DNA from 2 places in the Wenzhouxiangella sp. YN9 genome. Region 2 is predicted to be linked to the other one. Evidence: predicted binding sites of a transcription regulator. Region 2 holds the regulator's gene; the other holds the start of a gene.
What was found. The regulator FliA, encoded in region 2, starts transcription of late flagellar genes. The targets are predictions, from matches to a motif close to GCTAAAGTTNNNNNNNNNNCNGCCGATA.

Region 1: a site for FliA is predicted at 10,495-10,522, ahead of ACEWQ0_RS05970 (DUF5610 domain-containing protein). Genes of this name have one in related genera too.

Annotation. Positions count from the first base shown of each region.
Region 1 is NZ_JBJNIP010000086.1:62,889-77,714, forward strand. It holds gene gdhA (NADP-specific glutamate dehydrogenase) at 1-1,236, opposite strand, end outside; gene ACEWQ0_RS05925 (alpha/beta hydrolase family protein) at 1,544-4,000, shown strand; gene ACEWQ0_RS05930 (DUF488 domain-containing protein) at 3,997-4,581, shown strand; gene ACEWQ0_RS05935 (hypothetical protein) at 4,592-5,044, opposite strand; gene ACEWQ0_RS05940 (NAD(P)/FAD-dependent oxidoreductase) at 5,346-6,536, shown strand; gene ACEWQ0_RS05945 (helical membrane plugin domain-containing protein) at 6,536-6,976, shown strand; gene ACEWQ0_RS05950 (iron-sulfur cluster assembly scaffold protein) at 6,991-7,434, shown strand; gene ACEWQ0_RS05955 (TenA family protein) at 7,458-8,123, opposite strand; gene thiD (bifunctional hydroxymethylpyrimidine kinase/phosphomethylpyrimidine kinase) at 8,126-8,935, opposite strand; gene thiM (hydroxyethylthiazole kinase) at 8,954-9,754, opposite strand; TPP riboswitch at 9,744-9,842, opposite strand; gene ACEWQ0_RS05970 (DUF5610 domain-containing protein) at 9,919-10,461, opposite strand; gene ACEWQ0_RS05975 (GGDEF domain-containing protein) at 10,616-11,884, shown strand; gene ACEWQ0_RS05980 (zinc-dependent metalloprotease) at 11,873-14,233, opposite strand; gene ACEWQ0_RS05985 (mechanosensitive ion channel family protein) at 14,385-14,826, shown strand, end outside.
Region 2 is NZ_JBJNIP010000100.1:63,877-78,702, forward strand. It holds gene ACEWQ0_RS08800 (methyl-accepting chemotaxis protein) at 1-1,229, opposite strand, end outside; gene ACEWQ0_RS08805 (putative bifunctional diguanylate cyclase/phosphodiesterase) at 1,641-3,467, shown strand; gene ACEWQ0_RS08810 (hypothetical protein) at 3,491-3,739, opposite strand; gene ACEWQ0_RS08815 (chemotaxis protein CheW) at 3,732-4,244, opposite strand; gene ACEWQ0_RS08820 (hypothetical protein) at 4,285-4,983, opposite strand; gene ACEWQ0_RS08825 (ParA family protein) at 4,980-5,780, opposite strand; gene motD (flagellar motor protein MotD) at 5,777-6,688, opposite strand; gene ACEWQ0_RS08835 (flagellar motor protein) at 6,700-7,440, opposite strand; gene ACEWQ0_RS08840 (chemotaxis protein CheA) at 7,441-9,540, opposite strand; gene ACEWQ0_RS08845 (protein phosphatase CheZ) at 9,552-10,274, opposite strand; gene ACEWQ0_RS08850 (chemotaxis response regulator CheY) at 10,271-10,663, opposite strand; gene ACEWQ0_RS08855 (RNA polymerase sigma factor FliA) at 10,696-11,409, opposite strand; gene ACEWQ0_RS08860 (MinD/ParA family protein) at 11,406-12,296, opposite strand; gene flhF (flagellar biosynthesis protein FlhF) at 12,289-13,671, opposite strand; gene flhA (flagellar biosynthesis protein FlhA) at 13,721-14,826, opposite strand, start outside.

The DNA of each region.
Region 1 (14,826 bases), on a different contig from region 2:
GTCACCGTGGATGTTGCTCATGATCTCGCGCAGGCGCTGCTCGGTATAGCCAAAACTCCAGGAGTCACGCGAGGCATTTTGCTGCATTTCCAGCGCGCTAGTGGCCACCCCGCCGGCGTTGGCCGCCTTGCCGGGGGCAAACAGCACGTCAGCCTCCCGAAACAGGCGAACCGCCCTGGGCCGGCAGGGCATGTTGGCGCCTTCGGCCACGGCGATCACGCCGCCGGCTATCAGCCGGCGGGCAGCCTCGTCGTCAAGCTCGTTCTGGGTCGCACAGGGCAGAGCCACCTGACACGGCACCTCCCAGACCGACGCGCCGCGGACATGGCGCGCCGACGCCCCGCGCCGCCGAGCGTATTCATCGATGCGGCCGCGCTCGATTTCCTTGACCTGGCGCAGCAGGGCAAAATCGATACCGGCGCTGTCGTGGACGTAACCGCCCGAATCGGAGCAGGCCACCACCCGGCCGCCGAGCTCGGCCACCTTCTGCATGGCATAAAGCGCGACGTTGCCCGAACCGGACACCACCACGTCGAGACCTTCAAGCCGGTGCCCATGGGCGGCCAGCATTTCGTGCAGGAAGAAGACGGTGCCGTAGCCGGTTGCCTCGGTGCGCACGCGCGCCCCGCCCCATGCCAGGCCCTTGCCGGTGAGCACGCCCGACTCGTAGCGATTGGTGATGCGCTTGTACTGGCCGAACAGATAGCCGACCTCGCGCGTGCCCACGCCGCTGTCGCCGGCGGGCACGTCGGTGTATTCGCCGATGTGGCGGTAGAGCTCGGTCATGAACGACTGGCAAAAGCGCATGACCTCGCCCTGCGAGCGCCCCTTGGGATCGAAGTCCGAGCCGCCCTTGCCGCCGCCGATGGGCAGCCCGGTGAGCGCGTTCTTGAACACCTGCTCGAAGCCGAGGAACTTGACCACGCCCAGGTTGACCGTCGGATGAAAACGCAGGCCGCCCTTGTAAGGCCCGAGCGCAGAGTTGAACTCGACCCGGAAACCACGGTTGATCTGAACCTCGCCGCTGTCGTCGACCCAGGGCACCCGGAAGATGATCTGGCGTTCGGGCTCGCAGATGCGCTCGAGCAGCTTGGCCTCGGCGTATTCGGGATGCTGGCCAAGCACCGGCACCAGGGTCTCGAGGACTTCGTTGACGGCCTGGTGAAACTCCGGCTCGGCGGGATTGCGGCTGACGATGTTGTCGCGCAGCGTACGCAGCGATTTGGTAATGGACATTGATCTGTTTGCTCAAGCGGCGAAAATGGCGTCGAAGTCCCCGGCCATGGCTCGCCCGACCGTGCATGAAACACATCAAGCCGGACGCCGCGGGCGGATCGTCCCTGCTTGTCATTATACGGACGCGAGCCGGCCGAAAAGAAGCCAGCCATTGATTCCGTGCAACACCGCAACCGAGGCGGCGCGGATATCCTCCCGGTTTCCCTTTTCCCGAACGCTGCGATAGCCTTGCAGCCGAAGATCCCTGCCGCAGCGGCCGCTCGAAGCAGCCAGCCGGCCAGACCAATCAGACATCGGGAGCAGGCACATGAGACGTCTTGCAAGCGTGTTGACTTTTGCAGCACTTATTACCCATGGCATCACGGCGCCCGCTGCCGACCGCACCGCGGCGACGCAATGGCAGCAGCCGCCGCCAGACATCATGCAGGTGCTGCACGCGCCGCAGCTGCCGCGGGTGATGAGCGCGCCTTCGGGCGAACATCTAATCCTGACTGATCCGGTGGTCTACCCTTCCCTGAGCGAACTGGCTGCGCCGATGCACAAGCTTGCCGGCATTCGGGTCAACCCCGCGCTCAACACGGTACACGGCCGCCGCGGCGGCACATCGCCGCGCCTGGTGCGGGTGGCCGACGGCCAGATCACACCCCTGGATCTGCCGGCCGAAGCAGAGGTCCACAGCGTCGACTGGAGCGCCAGCGGCGAGCGCTTTGCGATCACCGCGACGCTTGCCGATCACCTGGGGCTGTGGGTCGGCTCGGTGGACGGCGAGCTGACCCGGATCGAAGGGCTGGCGCTCAATCCGTTGCTGGGCTCGGCGGTCGACTGGCTGCCCGACCAGAAACGCCTGCTGGTGCGCCGCATTCCCGATCGCGGGCCCGCGCCCGAGCCGCCGACCATTCCGGCCGGGCCGGAGGTACTGGCAGGAGAAGGCGCCGAAGCGCGCTCGACCTACGAGGCGCGCAACCTGCTCGAAACCGCGCACGACGATGCGCTGTTCGCCTACTACATGAGCTCCGAGCTGGCGATTGTCGATCCCGACGAAGGCCGCGTCGAGGTCATCGGCGAACCGGCTGCGTATGCCACGGCCAGCTTCTCCCCGTCGGGCGATTACCTGCTGGTCGAGTACCTCGTCGAGCCCTGGTCGCATGAAGTCGCGTGGTGGCGCTTCGCCAGCGAAGTCGAGCTTTGGGACGACAACGGCGAAAAGGTTGCCACCGTGGCCTCGCTGCCGTTGGCCGATGAAGTGCCCACCCACGGCGTGGCCGAGGGGCCGCGCCGGTTTACCTGGCGGGCCACCGCGCCGCGAACGCTCTACTGGGTAGAGGCCCTCGACGGCGGCGACCCGATGGCCGAAGTCGAGCACCGCGATCGCCTGATGCGCCTCAAGGCGCCTTTCGAAAGCGACGCCGAGGAAACATTCCGCGCCGAGCACCGCATCGTGGGCAGCGGCTGGGGCGCGGAAGACGGCACCCTGATGCTCGCCCAGTACGAGCGGATGGAACGCTGGCTGTACGTGTGGCTGCTCGATGTCGACGAAGGCCGCTCGCGCCTGTGGTACGACCGCGATGTCAGCGATCGCTATGGTGATCCCGGCTCTCCGGTCTTTCGTCCGCTGCCCAGCGGGCACTGGGTGATGCAACAAGACGGCGACAACGTCTACTTTCGCGGCAGCGGCGCGACCGAAGAAGGCGACCGCCCCTTCCTCGATCGACGCGATATCGAGACCGGCGAGACCGAGCGACTGTTTCGCAGCGCGCCCGATCGCTACGAAGTCTTCGTGTCCTTTGCCGCCGGTGACAAGGAGCAGTTCATCGTGCGTTCGGAGTCGCCCACCGAAGTACCCAACTACCACCTCGCCACCCTCACTGAACGCGTCGACGCGGCCCAGGGCGAACCCGACTGGCGCCACAGCCGCCAAGCGATCACCGAATTCGAAGACCCCACGCCGCAACTGCGACAAATCGAGAAACGGATCGTGCGCTACGAGCGCGAGGACGGCGTGCCGCTGAGCTTTCATTTGCACCTGCCGCCGGGCTACGAGCAAGGCGAGCGGCTGCCCACCGTGGTCTATGCCTATCCGCAGGAGTATTCCGACGCCGCCACCGCTGGCCAGGTGCGCGGTTCGACCCGGCGTTTCAGCCGCTTCTGGGGCGCCTCGCACCTGTACTTCCTGCTGCGCGGCTACGCCGTGCTCGACAACACTGCCATGCCCATGATCGGCGATCCGGAAACCGTCTACGACAGCTTTGTCGAGCAGCTCGTCAACGACGCCGAAGCGGCCGTGGCCAAGGCGGTCGACATGGGCATCGCCGACCCCGAGCGCATCGGCGTGATCGGCCACAGCCACGGCGGCCTGATGGTAGCCAACCTGCTCGCGCACACCGATCTGTTCCGAGCCGGCATTGCGCGCAGCGGCTCGTACAACAAGACCAACCAGCCCTTCGGCTTCCAGTCCGAGCGGCGCACGCTGTTCGAAGCCCGCGACGCCTATATCCGGCTTTCACCCACCTTCTACGCCGACCAGGTCGACGAGCCGGTGCTCGTCATCCACGGCAAGGACGACTCCAACCCCGGCACGCTCACTTACCAGAGTGAAGTCTTCTTCGAAGCAGTACGCGGATCGGGCGGCACCGCGCGGCTGGTTCTTCTGCCGTTCGAGGACCACGGCTACCGTGCCCGGGAAAGCATCGAGCACGTATTGTGGGAACAGCTGGAATGGTTCGACCAGCACGTCAAGAACGCGAACGCAGCCGCGGCGCCGTGACGAGCGACGGACCGGCCGGCGAGTCGACGGCGGGCTCGGCGAACCGGGCCTTCTACACGGTGGGCCATTCAACCCGTTCGATCGGCGAATTCGCCGAGCTGCTCGGCCAGGCCGGAATCGAGCAGCTTGTCGACGTGCGCAGCGTGCCGCGATCGCGCACCAACCCCGACTACAACCTCGAGGTTCTGCCCGAAAAACTGGCTCCCTGGGATATCGAGGCGACGCATATGCCCGCCCTCGGCGGCCTGCGCGGCAAGAGCCGGGAGGTCGACGAGGCGGTCAACGGCTACTGGCGCAACCGCAGTTTTCACAACTATGCCGACCATGCCCTGAGCGAAGATTTTCAGACCGCGCTCGAGCAGCTCATCGACCTGGGTTCACGCAAGACCTGCGCGCTGATGTGCGCTGAGGCGGTGTGGTGGCGCTGCCACCGACGCATCATCAGCGACCACCTGCTGGCCGGCGGCGAGCGCGTGTACCACCTGATGGGCCGCGATCGCATCGAGCCGGCGAAGATGACTGACGGCGCCGTCGTTGCAAACGGCCGCGTCGTCTATCCGGCGGGCGCTGAGAAAGGCTGAAGGTCGCTGATCAACCCGCGCCAAGCGCCTGCATCTGCAGCGTCTCGGCACGAGCCATCGCTTTTTGCAGGCCTTTCCAGTTGCGGTTGTAGCGCGCCACGAGATCCGCCAGGCCCTCACCCTCGGCCCTGGCCATCTTCAGCGCCAGCTCGCGCGCGGTGTCCATCCCGGCCTTGAACTGCTGGTCGAGTTCGGCCGCCTCGCTTTTCATTGCGTCACTGCCCTTGTCCTCGATCAGGCCGATGTAGACCGACATCTTGCCCTTCGCTCTGGCCATGCTGCTGTGGGCGTCGCGCATCAATGACGCGCCGGGCTGTGCTGCAGACGGGTCCGCCGGGACTTCGAGCAGGCCGGGGACTTCCCCGCCTGATGACGGATCGGATTGCTGCGCGTTGCCGCAGCCGGCCATGGCCACAGCGGCGGCGAGGATGAGAATGCGTGCGATGGACAATGGATGCGTCATCGACGGGCTCCTGAATCGTTGGAGGCGAGCGGATAACCCGCCGGTGAGTGGTGTCTGAAACATCCTAATGCAAGCGCGGCTCACATACTTGGCAGACCCAGTGTCGACACCCGCCTTTGCCCTGGAGCTGGTCATCACTGAACACACGCAGCATCCGTGATGGGGGTCACGCTCGCCCGGTTGCCTGCCTTTTTTGCCTGAACTCACCGGCTGTGCTACGATCAATCCGAATGTACGCATATAAGCAAAGGGCGGCGTAGTGGCCGGCAGTCGCGGGCTTGTCCCGAAAGGAAGTTTGACCATGACCAAGCACATTCTGGTTGTCGGCGGCGGCATCGGTGGCACGATGACGGCCAACAACCTGGTTGCAAAACTCTATCCGGAAGTATCGCGCGGGGAAGTCACCGTGTCGATGATTTCCGACTCTCCCTGGCACTACTACAAGCCGGCGTTCATGTACGTCGCCTTTGACATGATGTTCAAGGACGAGCTGCGGCGCAAGCAGCGCTCGCTGCTGCGCCCGGAAGTCGATTTCACCCTCGACAAGGTAACCGAGTTCGACTTCAAGGGCTCGTGCGTCAAGACCCGATCCGGCAAGCGTGTCGACTACGACTACATTGTCGTCTCTACCGGCTGCATTCCCTCGCCTGAACGCATCGAGGGCCTGAAGGAAGCCGGCGATCATTTCTATCAGCACGACCCGGCGCGCCAGCTCGCCAACAAGCTGCGCGACTTCGAGAAGGGCCGCATCTTCATCACGGTCAACTTCCCGACCACGCCCAACGTGCCCCATCAGTGCGGCATCGCGCCGATGGAGACCACCTTCATGGTCGATGAATACATGCGCCGCAAGGGCGTACGCGACCAGGTCGAGATCGTCTACACCTACCCGACCATCGCCCAGCTGGTGCGCAACTGCCTGTTTTTGCAGGAACCCACCGGCAATGTCCTGCCGGACATCTTCGACTCCAAGGACATCCGCTACAAGCGCGGCTTCACGCTTGCCAAGGTTGACCCGGACCGCAAGGTGGCCATTTCCGAGGAAGGCGAAGAAGAGAACTTCGACCTGCTCATGGCCACGCCGCCGATTCGCGCCGTCGACGCGGTGCTCGACAGCGGCATCTCCGAAGCGCCCAACAACGAAGGCTGGCTGCCGACCAACCGCGAAACCATGCAGCTGGAGGGTTTCGACAATGCCTTTGTGATGGGCGACACCGTCGACCTGCCGATCAGCAAGGCCGGCGGCTCATGCCACAACCAGAGCCCGGTCATTGCCGACAACATCGCCGGCGACCTGCGCTACGGCCGCAACATTGCCAGCTACGACGGCCGCGTGCAGGCCATCGCCCAGATGGGCCTCGAGGCAGGCATGCCGCTTTGGTACGACTACGACATCGATGTTCAGCCGACCCCGCCGACCAAGCTTGGCGGGCTCTCGCGCAAGGCTTTCAACCGCGGTGTCTACTGGGCAGTGGCCCGAGGGATGGTTTAATGAACGACAAGAGCGATATGGACAAGCATGCCGACAGCGGGCAGCAAACAGCCGCAGCCGGTACCAACGGCCAGGCGCAGGCACCCGCACTTGATGCCGCCACCCAGGAAGGGCTGAACGAGCTGGTTGAAAAGCTCGCTCCGCTGCTCCAGGGCCGGCGCCTGCACAACGTGGTCGACCTGCTTTCGTGGACCTCGGACATGGTCGATCTGGCCGACGAGGAGATGGTCAACAAGCTGGCGGCCAATTACGAGAATCTCGTCAGCGGACTGTGGGCTACCGGCAACGCCGCGCGCTATGCTGCCAACGAGGTTTCACAAGCCGAACCGCCCTCGCGCCTGGGCCTGCTGCGTGCGGCCAAGGACGAGGACGTGCGGCGCGGGCTGCACTTTCTGCTGCGCTTTGCGGCCGTCTTCGGCCGCCAGATGCGTCCCGACTGAGCCGCCGACAAACCATGGCGACCGACGAAGAAGTTGCCGCGCTCTACCAGCGCAAGATACGCGAGCTGTCGGCGCGAGTGCGCGCCGACCGCCGCATTGAGGCGCCGCAGATCAGCGTGACCCGGCGCAGCAAGATCTGCGGCAGCATGGTCACGCTCGACTTCGACTTCGACGGCGAGCGCATCGAGCGCGTCGGCTATCGCGCCCGCGCCTGCAGCCTGGGCATGGCAGCAACAGCCATCCTCGTTGACGCCGGGCCGGGCCAGAACGCCGATCAGGTGGCCCGGGCGCATACCGCCCTGGCCGACCTGCTCGCCGGCAAGCCGGCCGAGTTCGATGCCCACTGGCAAAGCCTTGAAATCCTCGCGGCCGCCATCCCCTTTCCGGCTCGCCACAACTCCGTACTGCTGCCTTTCGAGACGGCGGCTGAAGCTTTCAGTGAGCTGGCCGCAGCGTAACCCTCGCTGCGGCCGGATTGCGCTCAGCTGCGGTTGAAGAAGTCGCGCTCCATTTTCACCGCGTAGTGAAAGGCATCGGTGGCGGCTTCGTATTCATGCTGTGACGCCGCGGCGAGCGCGTCCTCGGTGGCGGCAATCGCCGCGACAGTGCCGTCGGCGAAACTCTGGTCGGCATAGGTGTCCAGCCAGGCACCGTAGGGGTGATCAGGGCCGCGCTGCTGATACAGTCGCAGGCCCACATCCAGATAAACCCAGAAACAGGGCAGCACGGCGGCGGCCACTTCAGCGTAGCTGCCGGTGCCTGCCACCGCCAGAAGGTGGTTGGTGTAGGCACGGGTGGTATCGTCGATTTCGATGGCTGCATCCGTCGCCAGAAAGCCGTCGTGCAGCTCCATTTCGGCAACGATGGCATCGTTTGCCGCCTGTGCCCAGAAGGCTTGCGCCCGCCGGGTCGTGGCCAGCTGGCTGGCGCGGGCAAGCGCGCGCGAGTACTGCCGCAGGTAGGCCGCATCCTGGGCCAGATAGTAATCAAACACGGTCTTTGGGAGCGTGCCCTCACCCAGGCCCTGAATGAAATCCAGCCGGGCAATTTCAGCGTTCATTTCGGCGGCATCCGCCCACAGCTTGGCGGTATGGGGCCCGGCGGGCTCGAGCCCGGTCGGGTTTGTGGCGCCAGCGCTTTGCGTCATGTTCATATTCCTGCCTTTGCGTAAAGTGAGTGAAAATGATGAATCGGGCCGTGGCCGCTGCCGACTTCCAGCTCGTCGGCATGCGCCAGCGCGCCCTGCAGCCAGTGTTTGGTCTGCTCGAATGCCACGGCCCAGTCACCGCTTCGGGCCCGCAATGTCGCCAGCCCCGATGACAGTGAACAGCCGGTGCCGTGGGTGTTGCGGGTCTCGATTCGCGGCGTGGCCAACTCCACCGGGTCCGCCCCCGGCAGCAGCAGGGCATCGGGACAGGACTGGCCCGCCAGATGCCCGCCCTTGACGATCACGCCGGTGTGGTGTCGCGCCATCAAGCGCTGGCCCTGCGCCAGCGCGTCTTCCCGGCCGGCGGCCACGGGTTCGTCGACCAGCAGCGCAAGCTCGGACAGATTGGGCGTCACCATGTCGGCCTGGTTCAGCAGCTCGCGCACGGCGTCTTCGGCCCGCTGCTCCAGCAGGCGATCGCCACTGGTGGCCACCATGACCGGATCGAGGACGACCACCGGCGGCCTGACGGCCTGCAGCCAGCGCCGCACTTCCGTGATCGTGGCTGCATTGCCGAGCATGCCGATCTTGACCGCGTCGATGGTCACATCGTCGCTGACCGCCTCGAGCTGCGCGCGCAGAAAGTCGGTGGGCGGCGTATGGATGCGACGCACGCCGTGGGTGTTCTGGGCCACCAGCGCGGTGACCACGCACATGCCGTAGCCACCCAGCGCGGCTATGGATTTCAGGTCGGCCTGAACGCCGGCACCACCGGTGGGGTCGGTGCCGGCAATGCTCAAGATTCGTTTCACGTCGGACTACCTCCTTGGTCAGGACATATTCAGACGCGCTGCAATCGTGGCCTGATGCAGATTGTGCAAGGCGTCCACAAAAGCCGGCTTGAAGCTGCCCGGGCCGGCCGCATGCGCGGCCGCTTGTTCGGCGGCAATGGCATAGGCGGCGACGGCAGCCGCGACTGCCTTGAACGGCTGGCTGGAATCCAGGGCGACAAAGGCCGCAACGGTCGCGCCCAGGGCACAGCCGCCGCCGGTGATGCGGGTCAGCCACGGGTGACCGTTGCGCACGCGGAGATCGGTCACGCCGTCGGTTACCAGGTCGGTTTCGCCGGAGACAGCCACCACGGCCTGATGGCGCTGCGCCAGATCCTGCGCAGCTTGCCGGGCATCGTCGGCAGTGGCCAGGGTGTCGGTTCCGCGCCCGCCGCGGCCGCTGCCGGCCAGCGCCATGACTTCAGAGGGGTTGCCGCGAATGACGGCAGGTTGATGCCGCAACAGCTCACGCGCCAGGCGGGTTCTTACCGGCAGACTGCCAACCGCCACCGGGTCCAGCACCCAGGGAACGCCGGCGTCGGTGGCCGAGGCCACCGCCTCCAGCGCGGCGGCGCGCGGCTCGGCATAGGGCGTGCCGAGATTGATCAGCAGGGCAGCAGCCGTGCGGGCGAAAGCACCGGCCTCTTCGGGAATGTCCACCATCGCCGGGGCACAACCCAGAGCAAGCAGGGTATTGGCGAGATGATTCAAGACGACCGCATTGGCAATGCACTGCACCAGAGGCGAGGCATCACGCACGGCCGTCAGCCGAGCATCGATATCGGAGGGCGATAATGTCACTGGACTATCCCTTCGCTAGTGCGAACTAGAGCAGGTTCAATGGGTGTAATCTCAGCCGACGGTCAGGTCGGCACCCCAAGTCACATCAATTACTGCGAACAGCTTAACAGATCGGCTCGCGGTGGGTCACTCCGGATGGAAAAACCGCCGGCACGGCCGCAGCGTCACGCCGAGGCCTCCGCGGAAGCGCTCAAGGCACTGTCCAGAAAGCTCTTCAGACCTTCCTGCACAAGATCATAAGTCCTGTCGATATTGGCGGCCACCTCGCCCTGAAGCACATCGAGGCCGCTGAGGATCTCGCGGGCCTCGGCAAATCCACGCTCGATCCCCTGGCCGATCAGCTCGACAAAGTCCTTTGCGGCGGTTGCCGCATCCTTGTCCGGATGCTGTTTCTGATAGGCCTGAAAAAACCCCGTGCTCTGGGAGACGATACGCTTGGCGGTTGCCTCCGGCGAAACGTCCAGCCCGGAGTCGTAGGCCTGCTGAATGGCGTTCGGCCCCAGCTCCGGCGCGAGCACGTCGTTGAGGCTTTCCAGAGCCGTCCTGTAGGTCAGCGCGAGCGGATTGTCACCCGAGCTCAGACGCGCTGCCTGCGCTGAGCCGGCCACGCCCTTGCCAAACGGGGTGTTGACCCCGCCACGACCCGGCTGCCCCCCCTTGGGCTGCGCCCCGGTGGGCGATGCTTTGCTGAAGGCTGGTATTTTCATGGCGATGTCTCCGGCAGGGATTCCAGCCCGCTGTAGCGGCGGCAAGCGTGAAAACTTGAGCCGGGCCGGCAAGGCAGGCTGTCGCGCCTGCTGCCGAACCGGCGGCCGGGGTCATGCAGGCAGTGCCTGATACCCGACAGGTTATGATACAAGCATGCTCGCTTCCGAACATCTTGCGGCCCTGGCCCACCCCATCATCGCCCTGGTCATCGGCCTGTTCTTTCTGATCGCCGCGGCGACCAGAAAGGCCAACTACTTCTTGCCCGCCGCCGCGGCCTATATTGCTTTTGCGGTCGGAATCTTCCTGCAGATACTGCTCCTTCCCGGCAACGCGGAAACCAACGCCATGCTGACCGGCGTGGCCTATGCCATTGCTGCTCTGGGCTTTTACCAAGCGCTGGTCCGCGTGGGCGCAGGCACGCCTTCATGGTCGGTCGCAATCGGACTGACGCTGGCTTTTCTGGCCCTGAGGTATTTTCATACGGCGCAGAGCTTCAACAGCATTGGCCGCATCTACGGCATCCAGACTTACCTTACCGTCATCTTCCTGCTGGCATGCTGGCACGCCCGGGCGCTGTTGACTCGCGGCAGCGGCCCCGAACGCTTTCTGTTTCTGTGCGTATCCATTTTTGCCCTGAGCCTGCTGCCCCGAACCTTTCTGACGGTCGGCACCGATGCATCACGCTACGGTTTTGACAGGACGCCGTTCTGGGTGTCGACCCAAATCGCCTGGAATGTGTTCATCGTCGTCTTTGCGCTGGCACTGCTGCTCGTGCACGCCTCCCGACGCCTGCAGATGGCCGAGCACAGGGCCTCGATCGACCCGCTGACCCGGCTTGACAACCGCGCCAGCTTCAACGCCAAGGCGGAGTTCGCACGTGGCCGCTGCGCTTGCTACTCCCTGATCTCGATCGACATCGACCGCTTCAAGAGCATCAACGACCGCTGGGGCCACCTCGTCGGCGATCGGGTGCTGGAGCGCGTCGCGGCGCTGATTTCGGGCAGCACTCGCGAAGCCGACGAGGCCGCCCGCTACGGCGGCGAGGAGTTTCTCGTTTTTTTGCCCGACACCGGCATCGACAAGGCGCACAAGATTGCCGAAAGACTGCGCCAGAGCGTGGCGGCAGCAGCGATGCAGGACATTGCGCCCGACCTCCGCTGCACCGCCAGTTTGGGCGTTGCGGAGTTCGACTCCAGCGTGCCCCTCAAGTCAGCTCACCAGCGCGTGGATCAGCTACTGTATGCGGCCAAGGGAAAGGGGCGCAACCAGGTCTGCCACGACCCGCAGCCGCTCACCGAGGCGGATGTGCAGTGCGCCAGCGCAGCCATCGTGCCCATCAACAAACCGACACCTGATCACCAGCGCACGACCCCGGAACACGATTGTCCGCCCGGACGGCCGGCTGCGCGCTCAGATCGGTGAACCCGGCGGCAGCGGCACCGGCTCGAATGCCGGCGCCCACTCGCCGTCGTCACGATAGCGCGCTATCTGCTGCTGCAGGTAGCGATGCTGCGCACTGTCGTCATGCGCATCCAGCCAGGCTTCCAGATCCGACAGGTCGGCCGCCATCTGTGCGCGTACTTCCGGCGCCAGCCCCGGGTTGTTCATTGCATCGATCCAGCGGTAGACCACCACGTGCAGAATCCGGTGATGTATCTGCCGCTGGGCGTGCTGCTGCGGCTCGAGCTTGAAGGTGCTCGCCATCAGCTTTTCATACACCTCACGGGTACCGCCGGTGGCTGACATGCGCGCAAGGCGATTGAGCCGCTGCGGATGCAGCAGCAGCTTCAGGGTGTTGTTGGCGGCGGCCTCGGCTGCCGACACCGGATCGAAGGTCAAACCGGTACGCGACTTGAAACTTTCGCGCCCTTCACTGTCGCCATAGGCCTTGGGCGTAATCAGGTGCAGTACGGTTTCTGGGAGGGTCAGATATTCCGGCCGGATGGTCTGCAGCAGGGCATCCATCGCGGCTCGCTGCCGGTCGGCTGATACCGGCCGGACTCCCCTGGGGCGGTCGTGGTCACCCTTGAGCTCATATTCGTAATGCACCCCGCCAATCTGCTTGGCGACTGCTTCCACTTGATAACGATGCAGCAGGTAGATTGGCACCAGCGCTTCGTGCAGGGAAGACAGGGGCTGATTGTCGGCGATGTGATCGAGCCCGAAGTTCTGCAGCGCCAGCTCGCGCACTTCAGACAAGCGCTCAAGCTCGGCCACAGGATCTTCTCCATTGTCCCAGAGGTGGCCAATCGCGCTGGCGCCACCGGCCGGCCGCGCGTCGCGGTCGGCCATGTACTCCAGACCCCGGGATTTGGCGTTGGCCACACGCTCCGCCATTGCCTTTTCTGGCTCGGCAAGATCAGCATAGCCCATGGCAATGGCATAACGATCCCATTCGCCAAGGCCTTCACGATAGGCATTGCTCAAGACAATCCGGCCGTCTTCGATCTCGACCAGGGGATGAGGATAATCCATCACCGAGGCGCGCCCGTTGGCGCTGGCCGCAAAGTTGTGTATCAGCCCCAGCGTGTGCCCGACCTCGTGAGCGGAAAGCTGGCGTATTCTTGCCAACGCCATGTCCTGCTGCCTGTCGGTGTCCGCGGTGCCATCAAACGGCCCGGTCAGGCCATTGGCGATCAGGAAATCCTGACGCACCCGCAGGGAGCCCAGGGTGACGTGACCCTTGATGATTTCGCCGGTGCGCGGGTCGGTAATCGAGGTGCCATAAGACCACCCACGAGTGGCGCGGTGCACCCACTGGATGACGTTGTAACGAACATCCATGGGGTCGGCATCGTCCGGTAACGGCTTGACCTGAAAGGCATTCTTGTACCCGATCTCCTCAAAGGCCTTGTTCCACCACATGGCGCCGTCATGCAGGGCAGTGCGCACGGGCTCGGGCGCGCCCGGATCTAGGTAGAACACGATCGGCTCGACCGCTTCACTGACCCTGGCATCGGGGTTCTTCTTGACCAATCGATGGCGCGGCAGCAGGCGCTTGACCATGGGCTCGTCAATCGCGGCCGCATAATCCATGTACTCGACTTTCCAATAGCCCGAATAAGGGTGAAATGGCCTTGGTTCGTAGCCTTGCGCCGGCAGGGCGACAAGAGAATGATGCAGGTGCACGGAGACCGCCGTCGGCTCGGGCGTGACCTGTTTGACAAAACCTCCGACATCACTGCCGGCAAAGGTCACCAGCGCCTCCAGCTCGGTGTTGCGGGGGAAAGCCTTGCTGCGCTGCAAGAACACGCCGCTGCGGCTGGCGTCGAGTGAAAAACTGCCCTGCCCGGCCTCATCAAGGCGCTGGGCAACCCTGTGGATGTCGGACAACAGAAACTCGGTGTAATCAACCAGTACCGCATCGTCGCTGCTGGCAACCACCGGCAGGCCGGCGAGCACAGACTGGGCAAACGCTTCGTCCACGCTTTGCTGCTCGGCACGGTTGTCGGAATCGGCGCGATAGTAGGTGTTGAGCTGGTTGAGCAGGACCTTGTTGCCAAACTTTTCGAACTGCACCAGCCGGGTCGCGCCCTGCTGGCCCCGATCCAGCCCGATGTCGTTGGAGCCGATACCTCTTGGCAGGCTGCTCTGAAAAATGAAAGGCTTGTCGAGCTTGTCGACCAGCAGGTAGACCTTGTCTTCCTCGCCGTGGTAGTAGAAATCGAAATATCCCTGATGATGCTGCATGCCCTGGGTGAACTCCTTGACTCCGGCCGCCCAGAGCGGAGAGAACAGCAATACCGTGAAGATCAGAACAACTGCGCGCATGGCGGGTCTCACCTGTCATGGATGAACTACAAACGGGCCATCAGCCTACCACTATTGACCCGGCATCAAAGCCAGTTGGCTTTGCCACCTCGAGACCTCAGACTGGCATGCTGTGGCTATCCATTCATGCTGGATCAAGATGTTTGTTGAAGTGCCGTTGAAAAAGTACTGCCTGCTGCTGCTGCTCGGCCTGGCCGTGCTGTTTCCGGTTGCAGGCCCCGCGCAGGGGCTCCCGCTGGCCGGTGCCGGCGAAGCACAGCCAGCGACCGAAGACGAGGCAGACCCACAGGAACTGCAGCAATCGCTGGATGAGGTCATCGGCACGCTCGAAAACGACGCCCGCCGCGCGCAACTGCTCGAGCAGCTGAAGTCGCTTCGTGCTGCGATCGAGGCCGGCGAAGAGGTTCCGGCGAGCGCGGCGGAACAGCGCGAGGGCTTGCTGGGCGCACTCGCCGACTCCTTCGAAGATCTCGGCGCACGGGCGAAAGCCGGCGATTCGGTGCTTGATATCTGGGCCCGGCGAACGCGGGAGGCCGCTGCCGACGCCGCGCGGCTGTTGAACTCGGAAAGCCGCGTCGACCTTTCCCGCAACG
Region 2 (14,826 bases):
TGCGCGACCTCGCCGATTTCCTGTGCCGCCACCTGACTGCGCTCGGCCAGCTTGCGCACCTCGGCGGCGACCACGGCAAAACCCTTGCCGTGTTCACCGGCGCGCGCCGCCTCGATGGCGGCGTTGAGCGCCAACAGGTTGGTCTGGTAGGCAATCTCGTCGATGATGGAGATCTTCTCGGCGATCTCCTTCATTGCCTCAACGGTTTTACCAACGGCCTCACCGCCTTCGGCTGCCTCGGCCGCGGCCTTGGAAGACATTTCATTGGTGATGCGGGCATTTTCGTTGTTCTGCTCGATCGAAGCCGACATCTGTTCGACCGACGAGGTGGTCTGTTCCACATTCGAGGCCTGTTCGCTCGAGCCCTGGCTCAGGCTCTGAGCGGTGGCGGAAACCTCCTCGGAGGCCGAAGCCAGAGACCCGGAAGCGCCGTTGACCTCGGTGACGATCTGCGACAGCTTGCCGGCCATTCGCTGCATCGCCCGGAGCAGCTGTCCGATCTCATCGTTGCTTTCGGTTTCAATGGAGTGAACCAGATCACCGTCGGCCAGGCGGTCAGCGGTATCGATCGCCGTCTGCAGCTGATGGGTAATTCGCCGAATCAGCCAGAAGGCCTGCAGCAGCGCCAGGATGAAGGCGACGACAATCGCGGCGATGACCAGATTGCGAATCCACCCGTAACGCGCCTGCACGTCCTCGACCACGCTCTCGGCCATGTCGATCTGCAGATCGACCATTGCCTCGAGCTCCTGCAGCGCCGGCTCGAACAGCGGCCTGAGCTGCATCAGGAACATCATCTCTGCGGTCGCCGCGTCATCATCGTCGAGCACCGCCAGAACGTCACCCAGGCCATCGACCAGGGCCTCCCAACTGGCAGCGAAGGCGTCTGCAGTTTGCGTCTCTTCCGCGGTCAGATCCTGCTCCATGAAGCGATCCCAGGCCGCGTCGATCCGCTCCATGTTCTGACGAATGGCGGCCACCTGATCGCGTACGAACCCGGCGTCCGGCGTGAGCAGTGCCTCGGAAATGCGCATGCGATTTTCAACCAGCCGCGTGCGCATCTGGCTGAGTTGCTGGGTCGGAACGGTGTTTTCCCTGTAAACCACTTCGAGCTGGCCGTCAATCCAGCTCATGCTGCCCAGACCGATGGCGGCCCCGAGCAACAGCATCGTCAAAAGCATGCCCACCAGCAGCATCAGCTTGAGTTTGATCGTCAGATTCCTGAACATGGAGCCCTTCCTTGATTCTCGATGGTGTCCTGCCCGAAAGCCCTGTGCGGCCAGACGGCAGTACAGGGCCCTGATCGGGCGCCGCCGGCGGCGGCCTTCCAGTCTTGATAGCGGCCGCCGGCGCCTGAGCTTTAACCGCCGGCGGCCACTGGCAAACCCACCTGCAAGGATCGCGCCAGGCCAGCACGGACAGCGCTGTAGAGGTGATGCACATCACGCTTTCCGGCAGACGCCATGATGGCCGCCGCAAGCCGGCAACAAGCGCCGCCGATATCGCTAAAGTTTCTCCGTGGCCTGCCGCTGTGCCTTGAAAGCGGGCACTGCATTCGCGCCAGGGCCAGCCTCGGGCGCGGACGCCCAGGCCACGCATGAGGTCAGAGCACGGCAAACGATACCGATTCGGGGGTAAGGATGAGCGCCAAAGCAAACAGGCAACCGGGCACACAGGTTCTGCTGGTATCACCCGACGCCAACGCCGGCGCACCCTTTGAAGACTGTATCGACCCCAGCGGGCGCAGGCTGGCGATAACCTCCTTCGACCACGCCATCGACGCGCTGCGCCACGTCGAATCGCAGGCCGATGAACTGCGCCGCAAGACCTGCGTTTGCGTGTTTGACCTGGCCACACCCGATCTGCCGGCACAGGTGTTTGCCGAAAACCTGCATGCGCTGCCGGCCGGCGCGGCCATTCCCCTGCTGCTGCTGCTCGACGAAGCCCGGCTCGACGAAGCCCGGCTGGATGCCGCAGCCGACGTGATCATCAAGCCGCTGCGGCCGCGCGAACTGTGCATGCGGCTGCGCACCGCTGCGCGTCTGCAGCGTCTGGGACGCTCCCGGAAAAAGCTCGAACGTCATCTCGAGCTGGCTCGGACCGAACATCGCATCACCAACGCCCGGCTCAAGTATCGGACCCATCACGACGAACTGACCGGCCTGTTCAACCGCCCCTATCTCGAGCAGCAGCTCAAGGCCATTCAACCCGACCAGGGCGGAGAGACCGCGCTGCTCTACATCGATATCGGCCGCTTCAAGATCGTCAATACCTACGAGGGCCATCAGGCCGGTGACCGACTGCTCAATCGCATTGCGCGCGTCATTCGCGAAGTTGCCAACAGCCAGGATGTGGTCGCGCGCTCCGGCTCCGACGAGTTTGCCGTTCTGCTTCGCGACTGCAGCCAGGCACAGGCGATCGACACCGGCGAAAAACTGCGCAAGCGGCTGACCGAGGCCCGCTTTCTGGATACCGCGCACTTCTACCCGCTCACGGCCAGTATCGGCATTGCCATGCTGTCGCCGGCGCACGATACCCTTCCCGACGAAGCCCTGACTCACGCCTACCAGGCCTGCTTCGTGGCCAAGAGCCAGCACGGCAACGCCGTGCATGTCTATAACGAGCAGGATCGTGCGCTGGTCAGCGAGCGGCGCGCACTGCACTGGGTACCGATGATTCGCGAAGCGCTCAGCGAAGAACGCTTCCGGCTGGTCTTCCAGCCGGTGCTCGATATCCGCACCGGGCGCATTGAACAATATGAAGTGCTGCTGCGCATGCTCGGCGAAGACGGCCGCCTGATGGCGCCGGCGGAGTTCATTACCGTGGCTGAGGAAACCGGCCTGATTCACGACATCGACCGCTGGGTGGTCTCGCAGGCGCTGCAGGTGCTGGCGGGCTCGAGCGAGCCGATTCGCCTCAACGTCAACCTCTCGGGCAAGGCATTCAACGACGCCAGCCTGGTTCCCTTCTTCAAGCGCAAGCTCGAACAGATCAAGGGCGACCCCTCGAGAATCACCTTTGAAATCACCGAGACCGCTGCCATCGGCAATCTGGAAGAGACGCGCAAGATGGTGCAGCAACTGCGCGACCTGGGCTGTCGCTTCGCGCTCGACGACTTCGGCGCCGGCTTCAACAGCTACGCTCACCTCAAGCAGTTTCCGGTCGACACCGTCAAGATCGACGGCAGCTTCATCGCCAACCTGACCAATGACCATATCGACCGCAAGCTGGTGCGCTCCATGGCTGACATCTCACGACGGCTGGGCAAGAACACGGTGGCCGAGTTCGTCGAAGATCTGGAAACGCTCAGGTGGCTCGAAGAGCTTGGCGTGGATTCTGCTCAGGGATTCTTCATCGGCCGCCCGGACCCGACCATGCCCTCGATCAGGCAGTGGGCAGCCAACGAGCCGGAGCACGACCCGGCAGCCGTGATTGCCATGCCAACGGCCGAAGAGTCGTCTTATTGAGCCGGCGCCAACCCCGGTTAATATTACCCGGGGTTGGCAGGCGCGGCGTATTCATCCACCTGCCCGCCCTTGCGGCCACCGATGGGGGCATCATCATCGGTTTGCGGTGGCTCCGGCGGCTGACGGTCATCGCGCTCATCCACTTCGGATTGACTGCCGGTTTCATTGTCGTGCCGGTCGTCATCCTGATGCTCCCCGCCCGGCGGCTGCTGTCGCCGCTTGACCGGGCGGGCGGGATGCAGCGGCTGCAGCCGTCGCAGTCGCTCAACCACGGCGCGCACCGGAGACACCGTCCTTCAGGCCCACCACACTGGCGGCATCGAGCAGCACCAGCATGCCGTCTTGATGAGACAGCACGCCGTTGACGTGGCGCGCGTCGGTGGCGGAGTCATTGGTATGCATCGACTCGATCCGGCGCGGGTCCACATCGATGACCTCGGATACCTCATCCACCAGCAAACCGATCGATTGTCCGTCGACATCCATCACCAGAATCCAGTCGCTGTCACGCATCTCGCGCAGCGGCAGCGCCAACCGCTGGCGAGTGTCCACAACCGTGATGATCGAACCGCGCACGTTGATGATGCCCAGCACATGCCGTGGCGCCCCCGGCACCGGCGTGATTTCAGTGGCGCAGATGATCTCGCGTATCTGCAGCACGTTGAGACCGTATTGCTGTTGTCCCAGCGAGAACTGCAGCCACTCGTCCCAGTGGGCACGATCCGTTCCCGCGCCCTCGGTCTGTGCCGCCCGCAATTGTTCGATATTGATGCTCATGATGTTTCCATCTCCTGTTGCTGCAGTCGCCGCGCCGTTCTCAAAGCGCCATGCGGCCGATCTCGTCGAGATCGAGCAGCGCACAGCCGCGGGCCGAATGCGTACCCGCCAGCCAGGGGCGCCGGCCGGACGTGCTGCGCCAGTGAACCTGATCCAGGGCAATGGGCTCGCGCACGCCCGGACCATGAGCCGCCAGTGCCCAGTTGCCGCTGTCGAGCACGATCAGATGCGTGACCCGATCGTCGGGAAAACCGCGGTCATGCTGATCAAGAATCAAAGCGGCGGTATCGACCACGATCAGCGGCCCAGAGGGCGTTTCGGCGATCCGGCGCCAGTCATGCCCCAGCGGTGGGGTCATGATCTCGGGCACCGCGATTTCACTTTCAAAACGCGCCTGCGGAATGGCCAGCGTCAGTCCGGCCACCTCGAAAAGATAAAAGGTGCGTCCGTCGTCCAGCCCCGCCAGATCATCGTCCGGCTCATCGAGCGCATCCAGCGCGTCGTGATTGCCGTTCTCCGCTGGCGCGGGCCGGGCCTTCTCCGGCCGGGCCGCACCCGGACCCGATGCCTGCGAACCCCGCGCTCCGGGCGTCGGCGAATCCGGCCGTTCTGCGGCGGCCGGCGCGTCGGAATCGTCCTGCCCGCCACGCTCGCGCACCTGCCCGAACAACTGATCGAGATAGTCCTGCACCGCCTGCGAGGAGGCGACCAGATGACGCCTGGAACCACGGTCGCTCATCCCGTCCTCCGCATTCCGACGCCGTCATCGGCGCGCGCATCCAGCCGCTCGATATGGCGCAACAGCCGCCGAAACGCCTGTGCACCGCGACTGTTCGCATCCATCTGCGGCAGTGGCACGCCGGCCTTGCTGGCCTCGCGAAACTGGGTATCGACCGGAATGGCTTCGCCCCACAGATGGCTTGCATATTCCTCGCGCAGCTGGCGCAGCACCTGAATGGACGCGCGCGTGCGCCGATCAAAAATGGTGGGAACGACAATGTGCGGCAGCGGCTCAGGGCGTGCCTTGTTGACCATTTTCAGCGTGCGCTGCATTCGATCGAGGCCATTGAGCGCGAGATATTCCGTTTGCGTCGGCACGATCACCAGACCCGCAGCCGCCAGGGCGTTGATCATCAGCACGCCCAGCGTCGGCGGACAATCGAGCAGCACGCAGTCAAAACGATCGCGCAGCCCCTTCAGTGCCGTGGCCAGTACCAGCCCTTGCCCCTGGCGGGTACCCAGCTGGCGGTCGAGCGTCGCCATGGCAGGAGCGGCCGGCAACAGGCTGAGCCCCTGCTGCGAAGTCTCGAGGATCAGGCGCTCAACGGCGGGGCTGTCGTCGCCGGAAAACAGATCATAGATGCTCCATTCCAGGGCCTCGGGGTCAAAACCGAAGTACCCGGTCAGCGAGGCATGCGGATCCAGATCGGCGACCAGTACCGAATGCCCGGCCTTGATCAGCCAGCCGGCCAGGCTGACCGTCGTTGTCGTCTTGCCCACGCCGCCTTTCTGGTTGGCGACTGCCCAGGTTTTCATAATGCACTCTCCGCGCCGGAACTTTCGGCGCCCTGGTCTTGCGATTGCGTCGGCTCGCCTGAATCACTGTCCTGGGCGAACTGCTCCGGGAGCTGATCGTCGGCGAGAACCACGATCACGACCCGGCGGTTTCGGTTGCGGCCCTCTTCGGTGGCGTTGTCGCCGGCCGGACGATGCTCACCCAGGCCGATGGCCGCCAGGCGGATCGGCTCGATGCCGGTACTCTGCAGCAGTCGAACCACGCTGGCTGCGCGCGCCGCTGACAACTCCCAGTTGGAGGGAAACCGACTGGTCTTGATCGGCACGTTGTCGGTATGTCCTTCCACACGAACCGGATTGGAAAAAGGCTCGAGAATACCGCCCAGGCGCCGTAGCGTCGGCCGGGCCGATTCGGAAATCTGTGCAACACCGGTCGGAAACAGGATGTCGGTCTTGACCTCCACTTCGAGCCAGAAAGGCGTCTGACGAACGCGCACCAGATCCATCTCGATCAGGTCGCTGAGCGCCTGGCGTATCTCGTCGGCCATCACGTTCAGGCGCGCCTCGAGCTCGCGCGCACGGGTATCCAGCTCAGAGGCCGTGGTTGGCGCATTGGGCTGTGTCTGCATCGACTCCATGGGCATCTGCAGGATGCCGGGGTCGGTGATACTGCGCGGCTCGACGTTCAGGCGCCCCTCGCCGGCAGTGGTGGCCTTGTTTTCACCCAGCTGAATCGGCTTCATGCTCTTGGGCGCCCCGCTGAAGGCGGCCACCAGCGACTCGGAAAGCACTCGATACTTGCCTTCGTTGACCGAGGAAATGGCATACATCACAACGAAAAAAGCCAGCAGCAGCGTCATCAGGTCGGCATAGGGAATCGCCCAGGCTTCGTGATTGAGGTGGTCTTCCTTCCTGTTCTTGCGCGCCATGCATGCCCCCCTTACTGGACAAAGCCCTTGAGCTTGGTCTCGATATTGCGCGGGTTCTCCCCCTCGGCAATGGAAATCACGCCTTCGACGATCATCTCGCGCAGCTGAGTCTGGCGGCCGATCAGGCCCTTGAGCTTGCCGGCCACCGGCAGGAAGAACAGATTGGCCGAGCCGATGCCGTAAATGGTGGCCACAAACGCCACGGCAATGCCCGAACCCAGCTTGGAAGGATCGGCAAGGTTCTGCATGACTGCAATCAGCCCCATCACCGCGCCAATGATGCCGAGCGTGGGCGCATAGATGCCCATTGCCTCGAAGACCCTGGCGGCGCGGGTGTCGGCGTCTTCCCGGGTGCCGATATCGACATCCATGATGCTGCGGATCGTTTCCGGTTCGCTGCCGTCAACCACCAGCTGCAGCGCCTTGCTGATAAAAGGATCGGTCTCCAGCTCGACGCTGGGCTCGAGCCCGAGCAGCCCTTCCTTGCGAGCGGTCTGGCTCCACTCGAGAATCTTTTCCAGCATCGGTTCGGACTCGACCGACGGCGGGCGCAGCACCCAGACAACGATGCCGAGCGCGCGCTTCATCACGTCCATCGGTGTCTGCAGCAGGGTGGCGGCAACGGTGCCGACAATCACGATCACGAAAGCCGCGGCCGACCACAGCGCCGCCAGCCCGCTGCCCTTGAGGATCGAACCTCCAACAATTGCCACCAGCGCCAGAAACAGACCGATTGCACTGAGAATATCCATTCAGGCCTCCCCGGGGGCAAAGCGCTTCATCAAGCCGTTGATGTCGATGATCAGGGCAATATGGCCATCGCCGGTAATGGTGGCACCGGCAAAGCCCGGCAGCCCGTGCAGCAGCGCGCCAAGCGGCTTGATGACAACCTCTTCCTGGCCCAGCACCTCGTCGGTGACATAGCCGATCTTGTCGCTGCCGACCTGCAGCACCACCACGTAACCGCGCTCGCTCGCCGGGCCGTCGTCGGCCAGCTCCATGAAATCACCAAGAAAAACCAGCGGCAGCGGCTTGCCCCGCACCATGATGACATCGCGCCCTTCGACCTGACGCACCGCCCCGGGATCGAGAAAGAACACCTCGACCACATGCGACAGGGGAAAAGCGAAGCGACGCTGACGCAGCCGCACCATCAGCGCCGGCAGAATGGCCAGGGTCAGCGGCACCTGAACCTTGAAGGTGGAACCCTTTCCACGCTCGGACTCGATCTCGACGTTGCCGTTGAGTTCACTGATGCGGGTCTTGACCACGTCCATGCCGACGCCACGGCCGGAAATATTGGAGACTTCCTCGCGGCTGGACAGCCCCGGCAACATCATCAGATCGAGACACTCGCGACGGTTCAGCCTTGCGGCCGCCTCGGCGGTGATCAAGCCACGGCTGACGGCCTTGTCGCGCAGCCCCTCGGCGTCGATGCCCGCGCCATCGTCACTGATGCGAATGACAATGTGATCGCCCTCCTGTTCGGCACTGAGCTCGACCCGACCGGTGCGCGGCTTGCCGGCAGCCGCGCGAACCTCCGGCGTTTCGATGCCGTGATCCATGGCGTTGCGCACCAGATGGACCAGCGGATCGGCGAGCGCTTCCACCAGATTCTTGTCCAGATCGGTATCCTCGCCGTGCAGGGTCAGCTCGATTTCCTTGTCGAGCGACCGGGCCATATCCCGCGCCAGGCGCGGAAAGCGCGAAAACACCTTGCGAATCGGCTGCATGCGCGTTTGCATCACCCCCATCTGCAGATCGGAGGTCACCAGATCGAGGTTGGCCACCGTGCTCTGCAGTTCTTCATGCTTGAGCTGCTCGCCCAGATTGCTGAGCCGGTTGCGCACCAGCACCAGCTCACCGACCAGGTTCATGACGCGATCCAGCCGGGCGACATCCACCCGAACGGTCGACTCCACCGGCGCAGGCGCGGCCGACCGGGCAGGCGCGGCCTCGGCCGGCGGCGCCGATCGCTGGGCCGTTGGGGCCGCTGCCGGTGGGCTTGCCGGGTCTTCCGCAGCGCTCGCAGGCTCGGGCGATTCGGCGCCCTGCGCCTGCGGCATACTCGCCGCCGAGTCGGTGCCGCCGGACTCGCGGGCCACCTGATCGAGAATCGCCTCGAACTCCTCTTCGGTGATTTCATCAGACCCGTCAGCATCCTCGGGCGCGCTGCCGAGCTCCACCTCGCCGGTATCGGCTGCATCATCGCCGCCGGGGGCGGCTTCACCGTGCAACTCGTCGAGCAGGGCTTCGAATTCCTCGTCGGTGATATCGTCGCTCGGCGACGCGTCCGCGCTCGACTGTGCCGATTCCGGCAAGCCCGCAGCCGTCTCGCCCTGCGCCGCCGGAGGCGGTTCGGCGGCCGCGCCTGCCTGGGCCAGCATGGCCTCGAACTCATCGTCGGTAATGTCGCCGCTGCGATCATCCTGCGCGCGGGGCGCTGTTGTTGCAGTGGCTGCTTTTTCGTGCACGAACCCGCGCAGCTGATCAAGCAGTGCGGGCGGCGCCGGGGCCGGTTCCTGACCGTCGCGCATGGCCGCCAGCATGGCCACCACCTCATCGAGCGAGTGCAGCACCGAATCCATGATCTCGGTGCGCATTTCCAGCTCCTGACGTCTGAGCGCATCGAACACTTCCTCGGCACAATGACACAGGGTCACCAGTGGTTCGATATCGAGAAAGCCGGCACCCCCCTTGACGGTATGAAAGGCGCGAAAAACGGTATCGAGCAGCGCCTTGTCGCGCGGCCGCCGCTCCAGTTCGACGAGCTGCTCACCCAACTGCTCGACCAGTTCCCCGGCCTCGTTGAGATAGTCGTCGCGAATACTGTCGTCGAACTGAAAGCTCATGATCTCACCTGCTAGAAGCCCAGGCTCGAGAGAACGTCATCCACTTCGTCCTGGCTGGTCACCCGGTCTTCTTCCTCGTGCTTTCTGCCGGACTGGTCTGCCGTCGCCCCCGTTTCGCCGGACTGCCTGCCCGACAGACGAATCATGTTGACGAGCGTGCTCTCGACTTCCTTGACCAGCTCGATGACCTTGCGAATGGCCTGCCCCGACAGGTCCTGAAAATCCTGGGCCATCAGCATCTGTGAAAGCCGCTTGCGAATCTCACCGGAGGTGTGGCCGGAGCTGTCGAGAAACTCCTCGGTCTCGCGTACCAGGCTGCGAAATTCGTCGGCGGCCATCTCGCGGGCGCGAAAGCGCTGCCAGTCGCCCACCAGGCGCGTGCTGTCCTCGGTCAGACGTTCGGCCAGCGGCATGGTCTCCTCGATCAGGTCCATGGTCTTGTGAGCCGACGCTTCGGTCATGTGAATCACTTCATCGAGCCGGCTTTGAGCGTCGGGTATTTCCTCGCTGGCCAGCGTCTCCACGCGCGCGTCGACCTGAAAGCTGTTGAGGGCTTCGTGCAACTGGCGCGTCAGCCGCCCGATATCCTGGAACAGGCTGGTCTCGCGCATGGCGGTCAGCTCGTCCAGGCTGGCGTAGAAAATGGCCTCGTCGTTACCGCGCGCGGCCGCGGCCAGCGCCTCGATGGTGGGCAGATAATCCGCCGGTCTGCGATCGTCGCTGCCGCTGTTCATGTCGACGCCCCCAGGCGCTCGAACACGCGCTGAATCTTGTCCTTGAGGGTTTCGGCGGCAAACGGCTTGACCACATAGCCGTTCACGCCGGCCTCGGCGGCCTCGATGATCTGGCTGCGGTTGGCTTCAGCCGTGACCATCAACACCGGCAGCGCTTTGAGCGCGTCGTCGGCGCGAATGGCCTTGAGCAGCTCCAGCCCGCTCACATCCGGCATGTTCCAGTCGGTAACCACAAAATCAATGCGCCTGGATTTGAGCACCTGCAGGGCCGTGCGCCCGTCATCGGCTTCGGTGACGTTGCCGAAACCGAGCTCGCGCAACTGATTCTTGACGATTCTCCGCATCGTGGAAAAATCGTCCACGACCAGAATTTGCATGTTCTTGTCCAACGTAGCGTCTCCGTTGCTGTGTCGTTTATCCGTCAGTCCGACAAGCGCGCCCTGAGCCTGGCCAGCGCCTGGCCATGCAGCTGACAGACGCGCGACTCGCTCACCTCCAGCACTGCGCCGATTTCCTTGAGGTTGAGCTCGTCGTCGTAATACATGTTCATCACCAGTTGTTCCCTTGCCGGCAGCGCTGCGATCGCCTCGGTCAGGGCCGCCTGCGCGGCGTCCTCCTGCAGCTCACCCTCGGGTGATTGCGTCTTGTCGGCCACCACCCCCGAATCACTGTCGACCGGCGAGAGGTCCTCGGTGCTCAGCATCCGGCAGAAAACCGCCTCACGGGCAATGTCGTGGTACTCGTCCAGGCTGACGCCCATCTGCGCGGCAATATCGATATCGCGCGGGCGCCGACCCAGGCGAATTTCCAGCTGCCGGATGGCCTCGACCATCTCGCGCACCCGGCGGTGTACCGAGCGCGGCGTCCAGTCGGTCTTGCGCAGCTCATCGAGCATGGCGCCGCGAATCCGGATGCCGGCATAGGTCTCGAAACGCGCGCCCCGGCTGCCGGTGTAACGGCCGGCAGCCTCGATCAGGCCGAGCATCCCGGCCTGAATGAGATCGGCCACTTCGACGCTGGCCGGCAGACGGCCGGCCAGGTGATAGGCAATCCGCCGGACCAGATCGGCATACTGCTCCACCAGGTCCTCGCTGGAGAGGCTGCGCACTGCTTCATACTCGGCCGTGGCGTTCATCGCGCGGCCTCCGCCTGCCCGGGCTCGGCACCCACCACGCGCTCAAGAAAGAACTCGAGATGGCCGCCGGCACCCGATGGCACACCCCATGTATCGGCCTGTTCGGCCAGATTCTTGAATGCCTCGGTGGCGCGGCAGCCCGGAAAAGCCGTGACTACGGGCTGCTGTTGCTGCAGTGCCCGACGCAGGAAGTCATCGTGCGGGACGTGCCCGGCGTAGTGCAGCGTGATGTCGAGGTAACGATCGGCCACGCGCGCCAGCTTGCGGTAGAGCGCGCGTCCTTCAGCGGCGCTGCGGACCATGTTGGACAGCACCTGGGCGCGCTCGATGCCGTAATCGCGGGAGAGCACCTTGATCAACGCGTAGGCGTCGGTCAGGGAAGCCGGTTCGTCACAGACCACGATCAATGCCTGATGCGCGGCGCGGGCGAACAGCGTGACCGCCGAGCTGATGCCGGCGGCGGTATCGACAATCAGCAGGTCGGCGCTGCCGGTGACCTCGGAAAAGGCGCTGATCAGACCGCCGCAGGCCTCCGGCGGCAGGGTTGTCATGTCCTGCACCCCCGAGGCGGCGGGAATGATGCGGATGCCGGCTGGCCCGTCGACGATGATGTCTTCGAGATCGCATTCCCCCGCAAGCACATGCGAAAGGTTGCGCCGCGGACTCAGGCCCAGCAGGACATCGATATTGGCCAGCCCCAGATCGGCGTCCAGAAGCCACACCTTGCGGCCACGCCGCGCCTGGGCGGCAGCCAGGTTGACCGACACATTGGTCTTGCCCACTCCACCCTTGCCGGACGCCACGGCGATGACCTGAACCGGCTGACGCGAGCCTTTCGCGCTCACCCCTTCCAGCCCGGCCGCCTGATTTCTTCCCCCTTCAAGCATTGGCATACCTCGCTTCGGCAATGTGGCGCGCCAGGGCGTGATCTTCACGGCCGGCACGCGATTTTTTCATCAGGCTGACAGCCTGGCTGATCAGATGGCGGGCACTCGCCCGCCGCAGATTCTCGGGCACTTCCTGGCCGTCGGCCGACCAGGCCACCGGCAGCCTGTAACGCGCCAGTACCGACAGCATGCCGCCCAGGCTGGCCGCCTCGTCGATCTTGGTGACGATGCCGCCGGCCAGCGGCATGCGCGAAAACGCGGCCACCGCTTCGTCAATCGATTCCATCTGCGCATTGGCGGCCAGCACCAGGTAGGAGGAAACCGGCCGGCCTTCCATTTGCAGCGACTCCAGCGCCCGCACCAGGCGGGTATCACGCTGACTGACCCCGGCGGTATCCACCATGATCAGATCGGCATGCGAGAGCCGCTCGACGCGCTGCCGCAGCTCGTCGGCGTTGCGGGCAACATAGACCGGCACGTTGAGCTGCCGGCCGTAAATGAACAGCTGTTCCTGGGCGCCGATGCGATAGTCATCGGCGCTGATCAGTGCCATCTTTTCGAGCCCGTTCTTGAGCGCGTAGCGGGCGGCCAGCTTGGCAATGGTGGTGGTCTTGCCCACCCCCGTGGGTCCGACCAGAGCCACTACCCCGCCGGCGGCCAGCGGGTCGGTTTCAAAGAATTTCATGCGCCGCGCCAGCAGGCCCAGGGCGCCGCGCCAGGTGGCCGCGCTGTCACCTTCCCTGACCGGCGCCTTGCTGGCCAGGTCCTGGGCCAGATCCGGCGCCAGGCCCATGCGGATCAGATCGCGCAGCACCGCGGCGCGCAGCGGGTTCCTACGCGACATGTCGTTCCAGGCAAGGCTGGAAATCTGAGTCTCGAGCATGCGCTTGAGCACGTTGATCTCACGCCGCATGCCCACCAGTGAAGATTCCGACACGGCGGCAGCCGGTACCGCGTCAGCAGCCGCATTCTGCTGCCGCGGCGCCGCGCCGGGAGCCGCGGCGCCGTCGCCGGCAGCGGCCCGCGATTGCGCCTGGCCAGACAGTTCGACGACATCCTGCGGCGCGTCCTCGACTGCCAGCTCGGAGCTGAGGCTGACCTGATCCGGCGCCGACGGGTCGGGCTCAGGCGCATCCTGACCCGGCGGCTCGTACTGCCAGGTGTCCCGCGTCTGGCGGCGCTTTTCGTTTCCGCGGCCGGCGCCGCGGCCCATGGCGTACTCGACCAGAGTCTCGTCGTAGTCCACCGCGGCAATCAGCTCCAGGCCTTCATCAAGATGCCGGGTCGAGAGAATGACCGCATCGGGTCCCTGCTCGTCGCGCACCAGCTTGAGTGCCTGTCGCATATCGTCGGCAACGTAGCGCTTGATCTTCATGGCGTCCTGTCTCTCCTGCTGCACTTGTTCAGACGGCCCCGGCCTGGCATCAACGCGAAACCTGACCGATCAGCCGCAGCTGCTTGTCTTCTGGAATCTCGCCGTGCGAGAGCACGTGCAGGCCCGGTACGGCCTGTCGGGCGAAACGTGACAGCATGTTGCGAATTCTTGGCGGTACCAGCAGGATGGCGGGTTCTCCCCTGGCCTCCTGCTGTCGGGTGCTCGACTGCAGCGCTTCCTGCAGCTTTTCCGCCAGTCCGGGCTCCACGACCCCGGAATCACCCTGCTGCACCACATCCTGCAAAAGCTGTTCCAGCTCCGGCGCCAGCGTCATGACCGACATCTGCTCGCCCAGCCCGTTGATCTCCTGAACGATCTGTCGCCCCAGCGTCTGCCGCACCTCGGCCAACAGCTCATCAGGATCCTGCGTACGCGCGCCGTGCTCGACCAGGGTTTCGCAGATGGCACGCACGTTGCGCACCGGCACCTTCTCGGCCAGCAGGCGCTGCATCACGCGCACCACCACGGCCAGCGGCAGCGTCTTGGGCGTCAGATCCTCGACCAGCTTGGGCGCACTCCTGGCGAGCACGTCCAGCAGCTGCTGCACTTCCTGATGACCCAGCAATTCGTGTGCGCGCTGCTTGAGCACATGGCTCAGATGCGTGGCGATCACCGTGGACGCATCGGCCACGGTGTAGCCCAGTGTCTGTGCGTGCTCGCGAACACTGGGCTCCACCCAGACCGCCGGCATGCCGAAGGCCGGATCCCGGGTTTCGGTACCCTGCAGCCGCGAGCTGACGCCGCCGGGGTCGATGGCCAGTTCGCGGTCGGGATGGACCTCGCCCTCGGCGGCCACCACGCCGAACAGCGTCAGCCGATAGCGGGTGGGCGCCAACTCCAGGTTGTCGCGAATATGTACCGGCGGCACCAGAAAGCCCATGGACTGCGACAGCTTCTTGCGCACCCCCTTGATGCGGTTCATCAGCTCGCCGCCCTGGCGGGCGTCGACCAGCGGCACCAGGCGATACCCTACCTCCAGGCCAATCGGATCGACCTGGGCGACGTCTTCCCACTGCAGCTCACGCGGCTGCTCGGGCTGCGTCTCGGCCTCGCGCTGCGCCGATCGCTGGCTGGCCGCCGCGGTCTCAACGCGCT